One region of the Mesorhizobium sp. B263B2A genome, then DNA from elsewhere that is predicted to be linked to it. Evidence: predicted binding sites of a transcription regulator. Region 1 holds the regulator's gene; each other region holds the start of a gene.
What was found. The regulator PhoB, encoded in region 1, activates phosphate uptake and scavenging genes when phosphate is short. The targets are predictions, from matches to a motif close to TGTCATNNANCTGTCAT.

Region 1 (7,630 bases):
TCATCATTACATTGACGGTTCTCGCGCTCAGCATCTTTGCGCGCAGCCTGACCGGACGCAGAGAGGACAAATGAGCCAGATGTTGTCTCCAGACATGACGATCGCCGCCGAGGCAGCCGCCAAGGCAAAGATCGAGGTCAAGAACCTCAATTTCTACTACGGCCAGTCGAAGGCGCTGAAGGACATCACGCTGTCGCTGCCCGAACGCAGCGTCACCGCCTTCATCGGACCGTCGGGCTGCGGAAAGTCGACGCTGCTGCGCGTCTTCAACCGCATCTACGAGCTCTATCCCAGGCAGACAGCCGAGGGCCAGGTGCTGCTCGACGGCAAGAACGTTCTCGACCGTTCGCAGGACCTCAACCTCTTGCGCACCAAGATCGGCATGGTGTTCCAGAAGCCGACGCCGTTCCCGATGTCGATCTATGAGAACATCGCCTTCGGCGTCAGGCTCTACGAGAAGATCAGCAAGGCCGAGATGGACGGCCGCGTCGAGCAGGCGCTGAAGCGCGCGGCGCTCTGGACCGAGGTCAAGGACAAGCTCAATGCCAGCGGCCTCAGCCTTTCGGGCGGCCAGCAGCAGCGGCTCTGCATTGCCCGTACCGTGGCGGTGAAGCCGGAAGTCATCCTGCTCGACGAGCCGGCCTCGGCGCTCGATCCGCTGTCGACCGCCAAGATCGAGGAACTGATCGACGAATTGCAGGCCGACTACACGATCGTCATCGTCACCCACAACATGCAGCAGGCGGCGCGCGTGTCGAAGCAGACGGCCTTCATGTACCTGGGCGAACTGGTCGAGTTCGACAAGACGGAGAAGATCTTCACGTCGCCCCGCGAAAAGCGCACGCAGGACTACATCACCGGCCGCTTCGGCTGATCACGCATACGAGGACCAGGATCATGGCCGAACACACGGTTGCAGCCTTCGACGAAGATCTCGGACAGATCAGCAGGCTGATCAGCGACATGGGCGACCTCGCCGGCTCGATGGTCGGCGGTGCCACCAAGGCGCTGCTGAACTCCGACAATGCGCTCGCCCAACGCGTCGTCTCCGATGACGCGATCATGGACGCGCGCCAGCGCGAGCTGGACGACCGCGCCATCACGCTGATCGCCAAGCGCCAGCCGATGGCCGACGATCTGCGCCACGTCGTCGGCTCGATCCGCATGGCCGGCGATCTCGAACGCATCGGCGACCTTGCCAAGAACATCGCCAAGCGCGTCGGCACGGTCGGGCTCTCCGCCACGCCGCGCGACCTGTCGCACTCCATCGACGCGATGGCGCAGCTGGTGCTGATCCAGGTTCAAGGTGTCATCGAGGAATATGCGGCGCGCGATGCCGCCGCACTGGCCAAGCTGCGCGCCGACGACGAGCGTATCGACGTCAAATACACTTCGGTGTTCCGAGAACTGCTGACCTACATGATGGAAGATCCGCGCAACATCACCGCCTGCACGCATCTTCTGTTCTGTGCCAAGAACCTCGAACGCATCGGCGACCACGTGACCAACATCGCCGAGAATGCGTATTATGTGCTGACCGGCACGCAGCTGCCCGCCAATCGCCCGAAGCAGGACGAAACCGCGATGTCGGCGCCGGCGGCATAGCAGGGGTGACCAGCCGATGATCGCGCCACGCATCATGGTGGTGGAGGATGAGGAGCCGCTAGGGGTGCTGCTCCGCTACAATCTGGAATCGGAAGGCTACCAGGTCGAGGTGGTGACGCGCGGCGACGAGGCGGAGATCCGCCTGCAGGAGAACGTGCCCGACCTTCTGGTGCTCGACTGGATGGTGCCGGCGGTGTCCGGCATCGAACTCTGCCGGCGCCTGCGGATGCGGCCCGAGACCGAGCGGCTGCCGATCATCATGCTGACCGCGCGGGGCGAGGAGAGCGACCGCGTGCGCGGCCTGTCGACCGGCGCCGACGACTATCTGGTCAAGCCGTTCTCGACGCCGGAATTCATGGCACGCGTCAAGGCGCTGCTGCGCCGCGCCAAACCTGAAGTGCTGTCCAGCGTGCTCAAGGTCGGCGATATCGTGCTCGACCGCGAATCGCACCGCGTCTACCGCAAAAAGAGCGAGATCCGGCTCGGACCGACCGAGTTCCGCCTGCTCGAATTCATGATGCGCCATCCCGGCCGGGTGTTCTCGCGCAGCCAGTTGCTCGACAATGTCTGGGGCGAGACGATCTACATCGACGAGCGCACCGTCGACGTGCATGTCGGGCGGCTGCGCAAGGCGGTCAACAATGGCCGCATGCCGGATGTGATCCGCACGATTCGTGGGGCGGGCTACGCGATCCGGGAAGATTAGGTTCTTCGGCGCGGAAGGTTAGACAGTCGGATTTCGTGCTTAAGCCGGATCGCTTTACCTTGGCGATTCGCGAAAACGTCCATTGCTTCGTCATCCACGGGCGGAGCAAGGAGCGAAGCGACGCGGCGCAGACCCGAGGATCCATGCCGCGACTTCGAAGCGTTGCCTCGGTGCGGAATTCTGCTCCGCTGCACTCCGTGGCCAAGGTCGCGGCATGGATCCCAGGGTCTCCGCGACGGAGCTTCGCTCCTGCTCCGCCCAGGGATGACGAAGTCGTGAGGCTTTGTCCAACCCACGGGTGTTACGATGGCTTCGATTTCACGCCACGTTCTTCCCAGCGGCGCCCCCTCTCGCCTGCACGCCTGGCGCGAAAATTTCCTGGTCGACGAAGGTCAGAGCGCGCATGGCGCAGCCTTCGCGGATCAGCGGCAGTTCGTTCGGCTCGGTGTCGAAGGAGATCGATTCCGAGTGCTGGCCACCGGCGGTCCGGGCAATCGCCTCGCGCAAGGCCGGCTCGATCAGGTCGAAGGCGGCGGCGCTGACGCCGACCATGGCGACGGGGGCGGGATCGATCAGCGCGAACAGGCTGCCCAGGCCATAGCCGAGCGCCTCGCCGGCCTTGCGATAGGCCTGGCGCTCCGGGCCGTCCTTCTCGCGCGCCGAGGCCGCCAGCGTCCGCATGTCGGCGTCGCTGACGTCGACCGGTTCGGTGTCCTCGCCAAGCTGCCTCGCATTGCGCCAGATAGCATAGTTGCCGGCATAGGCCTCGACGCAGCCGCGCCGTCCGCAGCGGCAGAGCGCGCCGCCCGGCCGGTGGATCATGTGGCCGAACTCGCCGCCCGAGGAATGGGTGCCGGTGAACAGTTCGCCCTTCAGCACCAGGCCCATGCCGATGCCATGCGACAGCAGAATGGCGATGAAGTCGTCGCGGTAGCGCTCGGGATCGCGCCAGCGCAGCGCCACCGCCATCATGTTGCAGTCGTTTTCCATGGTGGCGGGGATGCCGAACTCGGCTTCGAATATGTCGGCGAAGGCGATGTCGGTCTGCGGCGTGATCGGCGACCACAGCATGGCGCGCGCCTCGGTGTCGGTGATGCCCTGGATGGCCAGTGCGATGCGGGCGACGCTGCGGACGTCGACGTCGGGATCGTCGATGCGGCGCCGCACGATGGCAACGCATTCGCCGATCAGCGCCTCGCGCGACATGGTCAGCGTGTCCAGCCGGCGCTGTTCCTCCGATATCACCTGGCCGGCATAGTCGATGACGGCGACCGACAGGAAATTCAGCGACAGCACCACGGTCATCACCGCCGCCGCCTCCGGGTTGAGTGTGAGGCCGACCTGCGGTCGGCCGCGTTTCAGCGACCCGGCCTCGCTCGGCTTGCCCTCGGTCAGGACGCCTTCGCCGATCAGGTCGGAGGAGATCGCCGAGATGGTCGAGTGGCTGAGGCCGGTGGTCGCGGCGATCTCGGTGCGCGAAGGCTGACCGGCACGGCGCACGGCCGCGATCACCATCGCGCGGTTGCGCCGGCGCAGATCGTCGTGGCGGATTCCGACCGACATGTTTCCCACATCCTCCCGATCGCCGCGGCCTTTCGTGCCTCCCGAACGCCGCCAGCGAAGCCACCAAATACTGGCAGAAGCGCCCCACGCTGTCATTATTTATTCCGGAGCTCGAAAAAAAGTCCGCGGCACCTCAAAATCCATCAGAATCATTGTTGACAGTGTTCCGGCGATGGACCAGTGTTTTTTCGAGGCTCGAAAAAATAGGGGCCTTTGTGCCGGCCTTAGGGCCAGTTTGGTCGCGCCATACGCGGCGCAGGGAGGAATATCATGAAGAAATTCACAGCCGCCATCCTGGCGGGTGTCGCCATGTCGCTGACGCTTGCGTCGGTCGCGCAGGCGAAGGACAAGGTCATCGGCGTTTCCTGGTCCAATTTCCAGGAAGAGCGCTGGAAGACCGACGAGGCCGCGATGAAAAAGGCGATCGAGGCCGCCGGCGACAAGTACATCTCCGCCGACGCGCAGTCCAATCCCGGCAAGCAGCTCACCGATGTCGAAAGCCTGATCTCGCAAGGCGCCAATTCGCTGATCATCCTGGCGCAGGATGCCTCGGCCATCGGCCCGGCGGTGCAGAAGGCGCTGGACGAAGGCATTCCGGTCGTCGGTTATGACCGCCTGATCGAGAACAAGGACGTCTTCTACCTGACCTTCGACAACAAGGAAGTCGGTCGCTTGCAGGCCAGCGCGGTGTTCAAGGCCAAGCCGGAAGGCAACTACGTCTTCATCAAGGGCTCGGGTGCCGATCCGAATGCCGACTTCCTGTTCTCGGGCTCGATGGAAGTGCTCAAGGAAGCCATCGACAGCGGCAAGATCAAGAATGTCGGCGAAGCCTATACGGACGGCTGGCTGCCCGCCAACGCCCAGAAGAACATGGAACAGTTCCTGACCGCCAACGACAACAAGGTCGACGCGGTGGTCGCGGCCAATGACGGCACCGCAGGCGGCGTCGTCGCGGCGCTGACGGCGCAAGGCCTTGCCGGCACCGTGCCGGTGTCCGGCCAGGACGGCGACCATGCGGCACTCAACCGCATCGCGCTCGGCACCCAGACCGTGTCGGTGTGGAAGGACGCGCGCGAACTCGGCAAGAATGCCGCCGAGATCGCCTCGCAGCTGGCCGACGGCAAGAAGATGGCAGACATCGCCGGTGCGAAGGACTTCACGACGCCTGGCGGCAACACCGTCAAGTCGCTGTTCCTGACACCGGTTGCGATCACCAAGGACAATCTCAACGTGGTCATCGACGCCGGCTGGATCAAGAAGGACGAGGTCTGTGCAGGCGTCGCCGCCGGCAGCGTCGCGGCCTGCAACTGATCTCGAAGACGTCAGACAATGAAGCGCCGCGGCTGTCAGGCCGCGGCGTTTTTTCAGGAAGATTTGTGTTTCCGCCGCGGGCGGGTAACTTCCAGGCTCTATTCCGGCATCCGCGTCAGACGGCAAGCCGGCGGGAGGATTTCATGACCGACACGACCTCAAATGCACCGGCCGACACCGCGCGGGCATCGGAACTTGGCGCGGTCGCCCGGTTTCTGAAGGCAACCGAACTCGACACACGCATGCTTGGCATGGTCGGTGCGCTGCTGGTCATCTGGATCGGCATTCACATCCTGTCGGGCGGACTTTTCCTGACGCCGCGCAATCTCTGGAACCTGTCGGTGCAGACGTCCTCGGTCGCGATCATGGCGACCGGCATGGTGCTGGTCATCGTCATGCGTAACATCGACCTTTCGGTTGGCTCCGTCGAAGGTGTGATCGGCATGATCATGGGCGTGGCGCAAGCCGAATTCCTCATTCGCGTCATCGGCTTCCAGCTTGGAAACCCCTGGCTCTGGATCATTGCACTGGCCGCCGGTGTGGTGCTCGGTCTCCTGATCGGTGCGTTCCAGGGCTTCATCATCGCCTACCTCGAAGTTCCCGCCTTTATCGTGACATTGGGCGGCCTGCTGGTCTGGCGCGGCATGGCATGGCTCATCACCAACGGGCGCACGGTCGCGCCGCTCGACGCCACATTCCAGCTGATGGGGGGCGGACCGAGGGGCTCGATCGGCGCCACCGCCAGCTGGATCATAGGCGCCGTTGCTTGCGCGGCTGTCGCTTTCGCGCTGCTCAACGGTCGATCGCAGCGCAAACGGTTCAACTTTCCGCTGCGTCCGGTCTGGGCGGAAACCTTTCTCGGCGTAGTCGCCTGCGCTGCCATCCTTGGCGCGGTGTGGATCGCCAATTCCTATCCGTGGCCAATCGGCATCGTACGCCAGTACGCTCAGCAGAACGGCATCGCCATTCCCGAAAATGGACTGTTCATCGCCCACGGCATCGCCATACCGGTGCTGATGGCGGTCGCGGTCGGCATCGTCATGACGTTCATCACCAAGCGCACCCGTTTCGGCCGCTACGTCTTTGCCATCGGCGGCAATCCGGAGGCTGCCAATCTCGCCGGCATCAACACCCGCTGGGTGACGATGAAGGTGTTCATGATCATGGGCGTGCTGGCCGCGATCAGCGCTGCGATCTCGTCGGCCCGTCTTAACGCGTCGACCAATGCGCTGGGCACGCTGGACGAGCTTTTGGTGATTGCCGCCGCCGTTATCGGCGGCACTTCGCTTGCCGGCGGCTCCGGAACGGTGCTCGGCGCCATGCTTGGCGCGCTGCTGATGCAGTCGTTGCAGTCCGGCATGGTGCTGCTCGGTATCGACTCACCGCTGCAGAGCATCGTCGTCGGCGCCGTGCTCGTCGTCGCGGTCTGGCTCGATACCGTCTACCGCAAGCGGGTCTAGGGAAGGAGAACCATCATGGCCGACAACACCGCTCCCGCATCTGCTCCCGCCGGCACGTCGCTGGTCGACATGCGCAACATCTCGATCGCCTTTGGCGGCATCCGTGCCGTCGACGACGCCTCGATCGATCTTTTCCCCGGCGAGGTCGTGGCGCTGCTCGGCCACAATGGCGCGGGCAAGTCGACGCTGATCAAGATCCTGTCCGGCGCCTACAAGCGCGATGCCGGCCAGATCTTCGTCAATGGCGAGGAAGCGGCGATCTCCAACCCGCGCGACGCCAAGAAATACGGCATCGAGACGATCTACCAGACGCTGGCGCTGGCCGACAATGTCGACGCCGCCGCCAACCTCTTCCTCGGCCGCGAGCTGATGACCGCCTGGGGCACGCTCGACGACGTCGCCATGGAGGCCGAGGCGCGCAAGGTGATGGGGCGGCTCAATCCCCGCTTCCAGCGCTTCAAGGAGCCGGTGATCAAGCTGTCTGGCGGACAGCGGCAGTCGGTGGCGATCGCGCGCGCGATCCTGTTCAACGCCCGCATTCTGATCATGGACGAGCCGACCGCCGCACTCGGTCCACAGGAAACGGCACAGGTCGGCGAACTGGTGAGGCAGCTCAAGTCGGATGGCATCGGCATCTTCCTGATCAGCCACGACATCCATGATGTGTTCGAACTGGCCGACCGGGTCTGCGTGATGAAGAACGGCCAGGTCGTCGGCACCGCGCGCACCACCGACGTGACGCAGGACGAGGTGCTCGGCATGATCATCCTGGGTAAATGTCCTCCGGGAGCCATTCCGGGGCCGGGCGCGCTGAAGATCGCCGCCTGAGGCGTTTTGTCGGTCCGGCATCGGCCGATCGGGCACGGCCGGTTGCCGTTCACGTGATGTACCAGCGATCACGATGGCTTGGCCTTGCCATTGTGTTGACCCGGCGACTTGCCCATAAAGGTCCGATATCGCTCATGGATCGCATCACCATTGAAGA
Region 2 (7,630 bases), on a different contig from region 1:
TCCGGCTTGGACCGTTCCCGCGCGGCGACCTTGGCGGCCTGCTTTTCGGCCTTCTTGGCTGCCTTTTGCCGGTCGCGTTCCTTGCGTTCCTGATCGTAGTTTGGTGCTCGCGCCATATCGGCTCCTTTTTGACCTGCCTTGCGGCTCAAACCTTGCCTAGGAGCATTAGCCGCCAAACACAACAGCCGAGGCAAAAGTACCGCGGCGTTCGCTTCCGCGGTTGGGGAGGGCTTGCCAGATGCGCGGCACAATGGTGTAGGAAGCGTCGGGGCGCCAACGAATTGAGAGCTGCCTGTTTGTTTTGATCAAGTGAACCATGGCCACAATTGCGCGGACGACGGCGAGAGTGTTCTATTATGCGCGAAACGTCGCGCGCGACGTCATTCCCCAAGCCCTGTTTCGACGCAGGCTGGCCGCTCGTCTCGAAACGGCCAGGCTTTCCGGCGAGCCGGCGCGCCGGCGGCTGAATTACTACAACAAGCTGCAGGATGGTTTCACGCCAAGCGCAAAGGCCGTGCGCATCAGCGAGCTGCCCTTCACTCCGACCATGTATTATTACGACCTGAAGGAGTTTGCCCGCTACTTCGATCCCGGCTTGCTGATCGACGTCCAGTTCGGAGACGTCATGAAGGTGCCGAAGGTGCCTTCGATCGTCAAGGATCGGCCGATCCGTGACGACGACAGCAACGCGGTCATCATGAAGCTCGACAAGTTTCGCCATTTCCAGATGCCGACCGATACGATCCCGTTTGCCGATAAGCTGCCGGCGGTGGTCTGGCGCGGCGATCTCAACAATCCGATCAGGACACGGTTTCTGGAAGCGGCGCGCGACCTGCCGTTCTGCGACGCCGGCTCGCACAAGGCCAACGCGCCGGCGGAGTATGCCAAGCCCTTTCTCACCATCCGCCAGCACCAACGCTATCGCTACATCGTTTCGCTCGAAGGCAACGACGTGGCGACCAACCTCAAATGGATATTGAACTCGAAGTCACTCTGCCTGATGCCGCCTCCGACATACGAGACATGGTTCGCGGAGCGGCAGCTCGAGGCCAATGTTCACTACGTGCCGCTCGCAGCGGACTTCTCCGACCTTGCTGAACATGTGGCTTTTTTCGAGCGGCACCCGGCGAAGGCCGAGCGCATCGTCGCGGCCGCGAACGCCTATTGCCGGACGTTCGACAATGAGCAGACCGAACAGGCGATCTCCCTGCTGGTGCTCTACAAATATTTCGTGCTCAGCGGCCAGATCAAGCCGGATGCCGATGTCTGGCACTACATAACGGGATAGTTGCCGGCGACATAGCCGGTCCCTGTGGCCAAGCGCGCTGTCACCATTTGGATGCGCCGCCCATTTTTGCGAAATCTCTGACACGACCACGCGGGAGCGCGCGAGGAACTATTTCGGCTGTCGTGCGTTTGCTGGCGCTTGTTTTGATCAGAGAACGATGGCCACCATACAGCGAACGACCCAAAAGGTTTTCTACTATGCGCGGAATGTCATACGCGATGTCGCACCACAGGCAATCTTCCGACGACGGCTGGCAGGTCGCCTCGAGCAGGCCAGGCTCTCCGATGAGGCCGTCCGCCAACGATTGAACGACTACAACAAACTGCACGACACGTTCTCGCCCAGCCCCGATGCCGTCCGTATCGACAGCCTGCCGTCGACACGCAGCATGTATTACTACGACCTGAAGGAATTTGCCCGTTACTTCGATGCCGGACTGCGCCTCGACCTGGAGTTTGGCGACGTCATCGAGGTGCCCAAGGTGCCGTCATTCGTCAAGGATCGCCCGATCCAGGCCGACAACGACAATGCGGTGCTCATGAAGTTCAACAAGTTCCGCCACTTCTACATGCCTGTCGACACGGTTGCCTTCGCCGACAAACTGCCGGCCGTGGTCTGGCGTGGCGATCTCAACAATCCGCTCAGGACAAGGTTTCTGGATGCCGTGCGCGACCTGCCGTTCTGCGATGCGGGCTCGCACAAGCCGAACGCGCCGGCAAAGTACAGCAAGCCCTTTCTCAGCATCGGCCAGCACCTGCGCTATCGCTACATCGTCTCGCTGGAGGGCAATGACGTGGCGACCAATCTGAAGTGGATCATGAATTCGAACTCGCTCTGCCTGATGCCGCCGCCGACCTACGAAACGTGGTTTAGGGAGAGCCAGCTCGAGGCCAATGTCCACTATGTGCCGCTCGATCCGGATTTCGCCGATCTGGCCGAAAAAGTAAGCTATTTCGAACGCCACCCGGCTGCGGCGGAGCGCATCGTCCTCGCGGCCAATGCGCATTGCCGCAAGTTCTCCAACCAGCGAGACGAGCAGGCGATCTCCCTGCTCGTGCTCTACAAATATTTCGTGCTCAGCGGCCAGATCGAACCCTATCCCGAACTCTGGCGGTTCATCGGGGGCTAGATCCTGATGTCCGTCAGATGGCGCTGCGATCGAGAACGGTGTCGGCGGGGCCGAAGCGATCCTTTGCCGTCAGTTGCTGGTGCCAGTAGGGATAGAGCAAAGGCGGCCGGCTGACCGCGTCGAGGCGCTGGCGTTCGTCGGCACTGAGTTCCAGGGCGGCGGCTGCGAGATTGTCCTTGAGCTGGGCATCGTTGCGGGCGCCGATCACCAGGGAGGAGACGGCGGGGCGGCCGAGCAGCCAGGCAAGCGCCACCTGCGCCGCGGAAACGCCCCGGGCCTTGCCGATTTCGACCAGCACGTCGACGATCCGCCAAAGCCGGTCCTCGTCCCGGATCGGCGGCTCGGACCAGCCGGCGAGCTGCCGGGCGGTGGGGCTGTCGCGGCGGTATTTGCCGGACAGCAATCCGCCGGCAAGCGGGCTCCACACCAGCACGCCGAGCCCCTGGTCGACAGAGATCGGCAGCAATTCATACTCTGCCTCGCGCGCCTCCAGCGTGTAGTGGATCTGCTGAGTGACAAAGCGCGGCTGGTGATGGCTGTCGCTGACGGCGAGCCCCTTCATCACCTGCCAGCCGGAGTAGTTGGAGCAGCCGACATAGCGGATCTTGCCCTGGCCGACCAAGGTGTCGAGCGCGGCGATGGTTTCCTCAAGTGGGGTCAGGCCGTCCCATTCGTGCAGGAAATAGATGTCGATGACATCGGTCTTGAGCCGCTTCAGGCTCCTCTCGCATTCGCGGATCAGGTGATAGCGCGACAGGCCTTCGTCGTTGGGCCCTTTGCCGATCCGCATCCTCGCCTTGGAGGCGATCAGCACGTCGTTCTTGCGCTTGCCGCCGAGTGCTTCGCCAATGATCTCTTCCGAGATGCCGTTCGAATAGACATTGGCGGTGTCGAGAAGATTGATGCCGGCATCGATGCACATGTCGATCATCCGTTTGGCTTCGGCGAGATCGCTGTTGCCGACAGCGGCGAACGGGCCGGCGCCGCCGAAGGTCATGGTGCCCATGGTCAGTGTCGAAACCTTCAGGCCGGAACGGCCGAGAGTACGGTATTCCATGTCAATCCTCGCGATTGTGTTGAATTGGGGCGGCGCGAAAGGGCAGCCCGGAATGCGACCGGGGATTTGTAGGACAATTCGCCCGGTTTGTCGCCATGCCGGGACGACGATCGATCATATTTCGCGGAATTTGCAGCGCCGGCGATCGTGCTCGGGCTGCAATAAAACCGTCACTGCCGGCCTATATTGAATTCGGCTAAGGTGTTCCGTTCCAGGCCGCGGGCCAGCAGGGTTGGGGCGCCGGGACATAAACCGACAGGCTTGCACGCGGAGCAACTGATATGACCGAGCTAAGACAGAATTCCCCTGCAAAAGACTGGCTCGAAGCCGAGCTCGCCGACACGCTCGACGAAGACTATGAGCTCGAAATGTCGGAACCGGCGCTGTCGATGGAGATCGCCAAGATCTACAAGAACTCGCATCCGCCTTCGATCGACCGCATGCAATATTTCCGCGACCTGATCACCTTGCAGTCGGAGCTGATCAAGCTGCAGTCATGGGTCGCCTATCACAGGAAGAAGCTGGTGGTGATTTTCGAGGGCCGCGACTCCGCCGGCAAGGGCGGTGTCATCAAGCGCATCACCCAGCGGCTCAATCCGCGCATCTGCCGCGTCGTGGCACTGCCGGCGCCGACCGAGCGCGAGAAATCGCAATGGTATTTCCAGCGCTACGTCCCGCATCTGCCAGCCGGTGGCGAGATCGTGCTGTTCGACCGCTCCTGGTACAACCGTTCCGGCGTCGAACGGGTGATGGGTTTTGCCGGACCGGAGCAGGTCGAGGAGTTCTTCCACGACGTGCCGGAGTTCGAGCGCATGCTGGTGCGCTCGGGCATCACCGTGGTCAAATACTGGTTCTCGATCACCGACGAGGAACAGCAGATGCGCTTCCTGATGCGCATCCACGATCCGATGAAGCAGTGGAAGCTGTCACCGATGGACCTGCAGTCGCGCGTGCGCTGGGAACAGTACACCAAGGCCAAGGAAGAAACCTTCGCCCGCACCAACATTCCCGAGGCGCCGTGGTTCATCGTCGAAGGCAACGACAAGAAGCGCGCGCGGCTGAACTGCATCGATCATCTGCTGAAGCAACTGCCGTATGAAGAGGTGCCGCACGAGGAGATCACGCTGCCCGAGCGCGTCTTCAACCCGGAATATGAGCGCCAAGTCCTGCCGCGCGAACTCTACGTGCCGGAGAAGTATTGAGGGTTCTTCCTTCTCCCCGTCACTATACGGGGAGAAGGTGCCGGCAGGCGGATGAGGGGCGGCGCCAACCTTGATCAATTGGCCGGTAGCGCAATCTTCCATCGCCAGCGCCGCCCCTCATTGCCCTGCCGGGCATTTCTCCCCGTATAGTGACGGGGAGAAAGGGGCCTGCCGCCAAGGGTTTCGCCAAACTACGCGCGATCGATGATCACATGCGTGGCAAGCGCTGTCGCCACCTGCTCCGTGCACCGATAGCCAAGCTTCACCATATCCAGGCCCGCGAAGAGGTTCTCGCCTGTGCCCAGCAGCACCGGTGAGATCGCCAGGTGCATGGTGTCGATAAGCTTCTCCTGGAGATATTGCCGGATGGTCGAGACACCGCCGCCGACCCGCACATCCTTGCCGCCAGCCGCCGACCTTGCCTGCTCGAGCGCCGAATGGATTCCGTCGGTGACGAAGTGGAAAGTGGTGCCGCCCTCCATCGTGATCGGCGCTCGCTTAAAGTGTGTCAGCACGAAAACCGGCACATGGTAGGGCGGGTTGTCGCCCCACCAGCCCTTCCAGGTCTCATCGGGCCATTCGCCGCGGATCGGTCCGAACATGTTTCGCCCGAGGATCCACGCGCCGACATTCTCGAAGCTGCGCGCCGCGAACGCCTCGTTGATATCGGTGGCGCCGCCGTCTTGTCCCAGCACCATCTTGCGGAAGGTGCGGGTGTCGACAAACCACTTGTGCAGGGATTCCCCACCGACGCCGAGCGGATTTTGCAGATCCTGGTCGGGACCGGCGCCATAGCTGTCGAGCGATAGGGTGAAAGCGTTGACACGCAGCTTGGACATGAAAACCTCCTCGATAACCAGTTGTATTTTGCAAGTGGTCGCTTTGTAGCAAACCGATTGCGAATTGCAAGTGGTATTCTACGGCGAAGAAACACGTACCCGGACTTCTCCGCCATGTAGCGGGAAGTCCTTGCCTGTAAGTTCCTTATGGAAGTCGCGGATGCCGTTCATGGACGACCATGTCTTATGGACGACCACGTCGCTGACTGGCCGGGGGAGGGCGAGAACCTACCCCTTCAGCATCGTCGCCACTTCAGGCGCGAAATAGGTCAGGATGCCGTCGCAGCCGGCGCGCTTGAAGGCAAGCAGGCTCTCCAGCATCGCTTTCTCGCCGTCGATCCAGCCATTGGCGCCCGCCGCCTTGATCATCGAATATTCGCCCGACACCTGGTAGGCGAAGGTCGGCATCTGGAATTCGTCCTTCAGCCTGCGGATGATGTCGAGATAGGGCAGGCCGGGCTTGACCATCAGCATGTCGGCGCCCTCGGCGATGTCCTGCTCGGCCTCGCGCACGGCTTCGTCCGAGTTGGCATGGTCGATATAGTAGGTCTTCTTGTCGCCCTTGAGCAGGCCGGCGGTGCCGACCGCCTCGCGGTAGGGGCCGTAGAAGGCCGAGGCGAATTTGGTCGCGTAGGACATGATCGCCACGTCCTGAAAGCCGTTGGCGTCGAGCGCATCGCGGATGGCGCCGATACGGCCGTCCATCATGTCGGACGGCGCGATGATGTCGGCGCCGGCCGCCGCCTGGATGACGGCCGCCGCCGCGACCTGTTCGACCGTCTCGTCGTTGACGATGATGCCGTCGCGCAGAATGCCGTCATGGCCGTGGCTGGTGAACGGGTCGAGCGCGGCGTCGGTGATGATGCCGATCTCGGGCACCGCGTCCTTTATGGCACGGGTGGCGCGGTTAATGACATTGTCGGGGTCGAGGATGTGCGAGCCGGTCTGGTCGCGCAAGGCCAGATCGACATTGGGGAAGGTGGCGAGCGCGGGAATGCCGAGCCTGGCGGCGCGTTCAGCCTCCTTGATGGCAAGGTCGATCGACAGGCGGAAGACGCCGGGCATGGCGGCGATCGGCTCACGCACATTTTTGCCCTCGACGACGAAGATCGGCCAGATCAAGTCGTCGACCGTGAGCCGGTTCTCCTGCACGAGCCGGCGCGACCAGTCGGCCTTGCGCATGCGGCGCAGGCGGCGGCTGCCGGTGACATCGTCGACGCTGCGAGCGCCGGCTGGCTTTGTCGGGGTGAATCTGTTCATTGCCAAAACTCCGGATCAGCGGCTTTTACCACGAGCCCTCGGTGCTGACCAATGCGACACGTTTGTGCCAGGAGCCGCACGCTATGTCAGCCGGGTTGACCATTGCCGGATAGTATTTGTGCGGCGCCACGGATCGCGGCGCGGAACGCCTCGTCGAAGCTGACGCCGCGGACCTGCCACTCATAGGTTTTGCCATCGACCGCAAGGGTTTTGCCATCGACCGCAAGCCACCAGTCGACGACCCAGCCCAATTCCCTGTCGCGCCAGCTGATGTGCCCGAAAAGCAGCGGTCGGCCGCCAAGGGTTCTTGCAACGCCGCCCAGCATTTCGGGCGAGGTGGCCATGGCCCTTACCTCCTCGAAAATGAAGCCGCCCTTGGTGAGCGTAGCCTTGTCTGGAATGACGATCGACATTGCCAGGGGCTGGGCAGCCGCCTCAAACGATTCCCGCATATAGGGGCTCTCGTCCCCGTCACTGGCGAGTACGAAGCCACGCCCAGCACGTTCCACGGCCAAGAGTATCGTCAGCGCCGGCCGTTCGCCAAGCCAGGGCCTGCTGCCCAGCGACGCCAGCACCTTGTCGATCACGTCAGGCTTGTAGAGACAGGTGAGATCATGCGGCCGGTCATGCGTGCCTTGCTCGTCGTGGATCGGAATGCCCTCCAACCGGTCATGGTAACGGAAAGCATCGACGAAGCTGCCGGCCTTGTCGCGCAGATCCGCTATCTCTGGCTTGTCGAGCAACCGCTGGTCGCCCGAAACCCTGACCAGAACCCGGTCCAGGCAATCCCGGAAGCCTATCTGGCGGTTCTCCTCGCCTTGGCCGGTGACGATGGTCTGCGACTGGTAGAGATCG
Region 3 (7,630 bases), on a different contig from region 1:
TCGGCGCCCGCGCCCTCTATCTGTTCCGTGACGGCAAGGACACGATGTACCGGCTGCACGGCACGCCGGAGTGGGATTCCATCGGCAAGAACGCGTCGTCCGGCTGCGTGCGCTTCATGAACCAGGACATCATCGACCTCTACAGCCGCGTCAACGGTCCTGCCCAGGTCTTCGTGCGTCCCAATTTGTCGGCCGCCGGCAAGATCATGGCCGTGTCGACTAGGACGGCCGAGCCGATCGATGCTGGCGTGCCGAAGGATGCGGAGATGTTGAAGTAGGCGCCTTCACGGTCTGTAGCAGGGCTCGATCATTCGATGGTGGCAGGTCAAGCGGGCGCGTCAGGCGCGCCCGCCTGCATGGGTGTCGCTACTTCTTGGCGAGGCCGGGCAGCGTCACCTGATAGACCAGGAACATGGTGTCGACATCGGCGCCGTCGTCGGTCTTGTAGGGAGCGCCGACCTGGAAACCATCCTGGGCCAGGAAGTCGTTGTCATTGGCGACGAACAGGAAATAGTCGTCCGGCAGCTTCGGATCGAGCACGCTTGCCAGCGACATTGCTTCCCATTTTTCCGAGAGGTTGTCGTGATCGTTCGGCGCGCCGTTGTGCAGGCCGAAGCGGCCGAGCTGAGCATTGTCGTTGATGTCGATGAACGGCGTCAGCTTGGCCGGCGTCACCGATGGATCGAGCACGCCCTTTGGCGCTACCGGCTTGTCCTTGTCGAAATCCGCGCCGGCGATGTCGGTGGCGGCGGAGACGTCGACGATGCTGATTTCGCGGTAGAGCGAGGTATCACCCTTCAGGCCCTGGCCGTTGCCGCTGTCGCGCGCCAACATCAGGAAGGATGTGTCCGACAACGCCACGATCTCGCTTTGCGCGGCGACCTTGGTCTTGCCCTTGGCATCCTTGAACACCGGCAGCGGCACGACATACTCATGCGCCAGTTTCAGGTGGGCGAGATCGGACGCGTCATAAACCAAGGCTCTGGTGTTCTGCCGCGTCGCAGGAGAATCGCCGCCATCCTGCCGGGTCGCCGACTGCAGCACGGCGATCAGGAACTTGCCGTCCGGCGTCATCGCCATGCCTTCGAGGCCCTGGTTGTTCTGGCGGCCGGTTTCCGGATCCTTGGGATCGGGCTCGGCGGCACCGGGGCCGGGATTGTCGGAGGAGAAGTTCGGTGTCCCCTTGCGCATCGGCACCAGGGCAGCCGGCGGCTGGGTCGCCGACATCAGGCGGCCTTGCGCGGAGAAACGGTAGATGTTGGGGCCATATTCGTCGGAGATGAACATCGAGCCGTCGGGCAGTCGCACGATCGCTTCGTTGTCGAGGGCGAGCTTGCCGTTGGTGGCGGCGGGCAGCATCGGCAAGTCGCCGGCGGCGGCGCGCACGTCCGACAGCGGATCGAGGCCGGTGGCGTCGGCACCCTTGTCGTCGGTGAGCAGCATGCTGTCGGCAAGCGTCGCCTTGACGCCGGTCTGTTCCTGGCCGGTAGCTGGGGCGGCGCCCGGCGCGACGGGGATAAACTCGATGCCGATCGTGTTGAGGCGCGGGCGATAGTCGGTGGTGCCGGCGACATTGTAGCCGCGGTCGGGCAACAGCCAGAGCGAGCCCTTGTAGCCGGCAGCGTCATGCGTCCAGCCCGATGTGTCGATCGACATGCCGGAGCCCGAACCGAAGGTTTCGCCGAACTTGTCGCGCTGGGCGGCCGGGATGCGGCCGACGCCGACGAGGCCCTTGTTGACGAGGCCGCCGACGGTCGCGGTGCCGTCGGCAAGCGCCGGTGTCAAGGCGGTGAACAAGGCCAGCGCGACGCCAAGCGACGCGGTTCGGTGCAGGTGTTTCATGAACAATCCTCTTTGTGACGAAGCGTGCCGGAACGGCTGAATCTGGAGGAGGCGTCATCTCGATGATGCCGCGCGCGTCTCCCCGAAAGCGATCTACGGCGTGAACATGATGCTTGCGTGACAGCGGCGGTGCGTGCCCGCCGGCGTGTTCGTGCACCAGCAAAGAAGCGCATTCGTGTGACCGAATTGATGGCGCTTTGCTACGCGGAGTTTCGCCCAGTGCGGCAAGTCGACGGCACGCACTAGACACATATGTCCAGTGCGTCTATGATGCCGCCCTCGAACAGGGGGAGGGAAGCCTTGAAGTCGCACTACCGCGCAGTCGTCATCGGAGGTGGCGTTGTTGGCGCCTCGGTGCTCTACCATCTGACGCGGTTCGGCTGGTCGGATGTGGCGCTGATCGAGCGTGCCGAATTGACCGCCGGTTCGACCTGGCATGCGGCGGCCGGCTTCCATGCGCTCAACGCCGATCCCAATGTCGCGGCGCTGCAGGACTACACCATCAACCTCTACCGCGAGATCGAAGCCGAATCCGGCCAGAACATCGGCCTGCACATGACCGGCGGCGTCAATATCGCCAGCGATCCGCAGCGCTGGGAGTGGCTGAAATCGGCCTGGGCGGTGTTCCAATCGGTCGGCATCGAGACCGCCCGGCTGGTGAGTCCGCAAGAGATCAGAGAACTCTGCCCGATCGTCGATGTTACCGGCGTGCTCGGCGGACTGCACGATTCCAACGAAGGCCATCTCGACCCCTACGGCACCACCCATGCCTATGCTGGCGCGGCGAAGAAGCGCGGCGCCGAAATCATCCTGCGCAACCGGGTCATCGAGTTGAAGCCGCGCGCCGACGGAAGCTGGGATGTCATCACCGAGCAGGGCACCATCGTCGCCGAGCATGTCGTCAACGCCGGCGGGCTATGGGCAAAGCAGCTCGGCCGCATGGCCGGCGTCGACCTGCCGGTGACGCCGATGGAGCATCACTATTTCATCACCGAGGACATTCCCGAGATTGCGGCACTCGACCGGGAAATCGGCATTGCCGTCGATCTCGACGGCTTTTCCTACCTGCGCCAGGAACGCAAGGGCGTGCTGCTCGGTGTCTACGAGCAGAACCCGAAGCACTGGAACATGGATGGGGCGCCGTGGGACTACGGCATCGAGCTCATCCCGGAAGACATCGACCGCATCAGCCCGGAACTCGCCAAGGCGCATGAGCGCTTTCCGTGCCTGGCGACGGCCGGCATCCGCAAATGGGTCAATGGCGCCTTCACCTTCACGCCGGATGGCAATCCGATCGTCGGACCGGTGCGCGGTCTCAAGAATTATTGGGTCGCCTGCGGCGTCATGGCCGGCTTCAGCCAGGGCGGCGGCGTCGGCAAGTCGCTGGCCGAATGGATGATTTTCGGCGAGCCGCAGGCGGATATTTTCGGCATGGACATCGCCCGCTACGGCGCCTTCGCCGCCAACCGCGAATATCTCAAGCAGACGACGCGCCAGTTCTATTCGCGCCGTTTCGTCATGACTTTTCCCAATGAGCGGCTGCCTGCGGGCCGGCCTTTGAAACGCCCCGGCGCCTATGACGGCATGAGTGCCGCGGGCTGCGAATGGACGGCTTCCTGGGGGCTGGAAATCCCAGCCTATTTCGCGCCGATGGGTTTTCGCGAGAACACCACGCTCAAGCGCTCCAACGCCTTCGACATCGTCGGCGATGAAGCGCTGCAGGTACGGCGTGCCGCCGGCCTCGTCGATATCTCGGCCTATTCGCGCTACGCGGTGTCGGGGCCAGGCGCCCAGGCATGGCTCGACCGGCTGCTTGCCGGCAAGCTGCCGAAAGCGGGCCAGGCGCGGCTCGCGCCAATGCTGGGGCCAGGCGGGCGGCTGAAGGGCGATCTCACCGTCTTCAACTGGGGTGGTGGCGACTATTGGCTGATGGGCTCCTACCATCTCAGGGAATTCCACATGCGCTGGTTCGAGAGCCACGCGGCCGACGGCGTCACGGTCACCGATCTTTCCGACGCGATGAGCGGCTTCCTGCTGACCGGGCCGAACGCGCGCAAGATCCTGGAACGCACCACGCACCAGGACCTGTCCAGCAAGGCGTTGCCGTTCATGGCTTGCGGGGCATTCGATATCGGCATGGTGCGGGCGCGGGTTGCCCGGCTTTCCATCGCTGGCGAACTCGGCTTTGAGATCAGTTGCCCCGTGGCCATGCATGCCACGCTGCGCGACACGCTGCTTGCCGCAGGCGAAGATCTCGGCCTGGCGGAGATCGGCTACTACGCGCTCAATGCGCTCAGGCTGGAGAAAAGCTTCGACGTCTGGTCGCGGGAATTCACGCAGGGCTACGCGCCTCGCCAGACCGGGCTCGACCGCTTCATCGCCTTCGACAAGGGCGATTTCATCGGCCGCGAGGCGGCGCTGAGGGAGCGCAAGGCAGGCGTCTCGCAACGGATCGTGACGCTGGAGATCGATGCGCTCGACGCCGACGCCAGCGGCTTCGAGCCTGTCTGGCGTGGCGGCCGGCGCGTCGGCTTCGTCACATCGGGCGGATTTGGCTACACGATCGGCAAGAGCGTCGCGCTGGCGTTGGTGGACGACGATTCTGCCGAGGAGGGGACAGCGCTTTCGGTGCACATTGTCGGCGTCGAGCGGCCGGCACGCGTCATCGCGGCCTCGCCTTACGACCCTGAAGGCAAGGCAATGCGGCAATGAGGAGGATTTCCGATGATCGATGAGGCGGCACGTGAGGCTAGGCGCGAGCGCAGGCGCGGACGCACGGGCGAGGCCGGCAGCGAAAGCAGTCGCCGGCCCAATTACCGGTCACTGAAGAACCCGTTCCTGCCGCAGCCGATCTTTTCGGACGACCAGGTCGCCTCGATCCACGACACGGCGCTGCGCGTGCTGGAAGAACTCGGCATCAAGGTGCTGCTGCCGCAGGCGCGAGAGATTTTCGCCCGCGCCGGCGCCCTGGTCGACCCGGAGACCGACATGGTGCGCATCGGCCGCGACATGGTGGCGGCGGCGCTGGCCTCGGCGCCGAGGTCGATCCATGCCCGTGGCGGCGATCCTTCCCGCGATCTGACGCTCGAACTCGGGTCGATGACGTTTCTTGCCGGAAGCGGGGCGCCCAACGTCACCGATCTCGAGCGCGGCCGGCGGCCAGGCACGCTCGCCGCCTTCGAGGAGTTCATCAAGCTGGTGCAGCATTTCGATGTCCTGCATATGCTCGGTCCCTGCGTCGAGCCGCAGGATGTCGACAACCGGTTTCGCCACTATGCCGTCAATCGTGCGCAGCTGACGCTGTCCGACAAGTTTCCCTTCGTGTTCGCGCGCGGCACGCCGCAGGTCGAGGACGGTTTCGAGATGCTGCGGCTGGCGCGCGGCCTTTCGGAGGAGGCGTTCCGCTCGAACGCCTGGTGCTACACCGTCATCAACACCAACTCGCCGCGTCAGCTCGATATACCGATGGCGCAAGGCATCATCGATTTCGCCAAAGCGGGGCAGGTCTCGATCATCACGCCGTTCTGCCTGGCGGGCGCCATGGCGCCGATCACCGTTGCCGGTGCGTTGACGCTGCAGCATGCCGAAGCGCTGGCCGGGCTGACGCTGGCGCAGATCGTGCGGCCCGGCGCGCCGGTCGTCTATGGCTCCTTCTCCTCCAATGTCGACATGAAATCCGGAGCGCCGGCCTTCGGCACGCCCGAACATGTCAAGGCAACGCTGGGCGCCGGCCAACTGGCACGATTCATTGGCCTGCCGTGGCGGTCCGGCGGCGGCAGCGCGGCCAACATCTCGGATGCGCAGGCCGCGCATGAGACGCAATTCGCATTGTGGGGTTCGGTTCTGGCCGGCGCCACGGTTTGCATTCATGCCGCCGGCTGGCTGGAAGGCGGTTTGAGCGTTTCACTGGAGAAACTGGTCACCGATGTCGAGGCGTTGCAGACGGTCGCCGAACTCTGCGCCGCGACGCCCGGCGACGACGATTCCATCGGCTTCGAGGCGATCGCCGAAGTGCAGCCGGGCGGCCATTTCTTCTCGGCCGGCCACACGATGGCGCGCTACCGCACCGCCTTCTACGAACCGCTGGTGGCCGATTGGTCGAATTTCGGCAATTGGACGCAAGGCGGATCAAAGACCGCGAGCGAACGCGCCACCGGCATTTGGCGGCGCATCCTTGCCGATTTCGAGCCGCCGGCTTCGGCCGCCGCCACGGTCGGCGTGCTCGACGAGTTCATCGCCCGGCGCACCGAAGAAGGCGGGGCGCCGCCCGTGTCATAAGGCCGATCGTCCCGGTTGTGGTGCGATCCGGAACTTGCAGTGCCTTCCGCGCATTCATGGTTTGCGGCCGGTGCCCATCGGCACCGGCGAGCCATTTTGAGGGGAGGACCGACACCATGGGTTTCGACCAGTATCACGAACCGCCTGAGGAACTGTCGCAGAAGGTGCGGACCTTTGCCCGCATGATCACCTCGCTGATCGAGGAGGCGGAAGCGATCTCCTGGTACGAGCAGCGCATGTCGGTGGAGAAGGATCCGCAGGCCAAGGCGATCATGAAGAACGCGCAAGGCGAGGAGTTCAAGCATTTCGGCATGGACCTGGAATTCCTGCTGCGCCAGAAGACGGATTGGCGGGCGGAACTGAAGGAAATCCTGTTCACCACGGGCGATATCGTCGAGGCCGGCGAGAAGGGCGAGAAGAAGGTGGACTGAGCACCTTCTTCGTCTCCGTCAATCGCTGTCGCGCGCGATCAGCTCCAGCGGCCAGACCTCACGGATGATGCGCGGGCCTTCGGGGCCGGCGAAGGCGGGGAGCGAGGCCAGCAGCATTTCCGCCAGCCGCCGGCCCATTGCCTCCAGTGCCGGACGGAAGGCGGTCAGCGTCGGCGAGAAGTAGCGGCAGAGCGGCGTGTCGACGATGACGATCACGGCCATGTCATGGCCCGGCTTGATTCCCATCTCGGCCAGCGCCTTGCAGCCGCCAAGCGCCATCGCGTCATTGTTGAAGATGATGGCCGTCGGTGGGTCCTTGGAGCGCATGACTTGCGGCGTCACCTGGTAGCCGCCGGCCTCGTTGATGAAGCCGTCGGCGATCAGGTCGGGGTCGACCTCGATGCCGTGCCGCTTCAGCGCCTTGCGGTAGCCGTCGAGAAACAGGTAGCCGAAGTTGAGATCAAGTGAAGGGCGGATGGCGGCAATGCGCCGGTGTCCACGCGCCACCAGGCGGTCGACGGCTTCATCACCCGCTCTCTCGAAATCGATATCGAGAGAAGGATAGGTGTCGCTACCGGACTGACTTCGGCCAAGCGTGACGAAGGGAAAGCCTGCCTTGCTGAGATAATCAATCCGATCGTCTTCCCTTCGTGTATTGGCCAACACGACCGCATCGACCAAGCGCGTCTCAACCACGCGGCGCAACCGCTCCTGCTGATATTGGCCGGGCTCACCCATGACGACCATCAGATCGAGGCCATGCTCGGCGAGCTTCGCTTGCAGTCCGATCAGGAACGGGATGAAGAAGGGTTCGCCATATTGCTGGTCGCCCGGATGCGGCTGCAGCATGAAGGCGATCGAATGGGTGGCGCCTTGCCGCAGGCTCCGGCCCGACTGGTTCGGGGAATAATTCAGCTTCTTGGCGGCTTCGAGCACGCGCTGGCGTGTGTCGGCATTGACATCGGCACGGCCGTTCAGCGCCCGCGACACGGTGCCGATCGAAATGTTCAGGTGACGGGCAAGGTCATGAATGCTGGATGCCAAAGGACAATTCCCCCGCCTTGGCCGACGCAATTCCA

Region 2: a site for PhoB is predicted at 3,632-3,648, ahead of ppk2 (polyphosphate kinase 2). Genes of this name have one in related genera too.
Region 3: a site for PhoB is predicted at 1,949-1,965, ahead of LB568_RS19455 (esterase-like activity of phytase family protein). Genes of this name have one in related genera too.

What each region holds. Positions count from the first base shown of each region.
Region 1 is NZ_JAIUIU010000004.1:147,248-154,877, forward strand. It holds gene pstA (phosphate ABC transporter permease PstA) at 1-74, shown strand, start outside; gene pstB (phosphate ABC transporter ATP-binding protein PstB) at 71-874, shown strand; gene phoU (phosphate signaling complex protein PhoU) at 898-1,605, shown strand; gene phoB (phosphate regulon transcriptional regulator PhoB) at 1,622-2,311, shown strand; gene LB568_RS09975 (ROK family protein) at 2,630-3,874, opposite strand; gene xylF (D-xylose ABC transporter substrate-binding protein) at 4,145-5,185, shown strand; gene LB568_RS09985 (sugar ABC transporter permease) at 5,329-6,645, shown strand; gene LB568_RS09990 (ATP-binding cassette domain-containing protein) at 6,661-7,473, shown strand; gene LB568_RS09995 (CHASE domain-containing protein) at 7,624-7,630, shown strand, end outside.
Region 2 is NZ_JAIUIU010000026.1:29,064-36,693, forward strand. It holds gene LB568_RS28265 (hypothetical protein) at 1-116, opposite strand, end outside; gene LB568_RS28270 (glycosyl transferase family 90) at 317-1,288, shown strand; gene LB568_RS28275 (glycosyl transferase family 90) at 1,446-2,417, shown strand; gene LB568_RS28280 (aldo/keto reductase) at 2,431-3,474, opposite strand; gene ppk2 (polyphosphate kinase 2) at 3,756-4,676, shown strand; gene LB568_RS28290 (dihydrofolate reductase family protein) at 4,868-5,515, opposite strand; gene hemB (porphobilinogen synthase) at 5,744-6,775, opposite strand; gene LB568_RS28300 (DUF2066 domain-containing protein) at 6,862-7,630, opposite strand, start outside.
Region 3 is NZ_JAIUIU010000012.1:85,614-93,243, forward strand. It holds gene LB568_RS19450 (L,D-transpeptidase) at 1-278, shown strand, start outside; gene LB568_RS19455 (esterase-like activity of phytase family protein) at 367-1,842, opposite strand; gene LB568_RS19460 (GcvT family protein) at 2,143-4,554, shown strand; gene LB568_RS19465 (trimethylamine methyltransferase family protein) at 4,567-6,120, shown strand; gene LB568_RS19470 (hypothetical protein) at 6,237-6,551, shown strand; gene LB568_RS19475 (LacI family DNA-binding transcriptional regulator) at 6,570-7,595, opposite strand.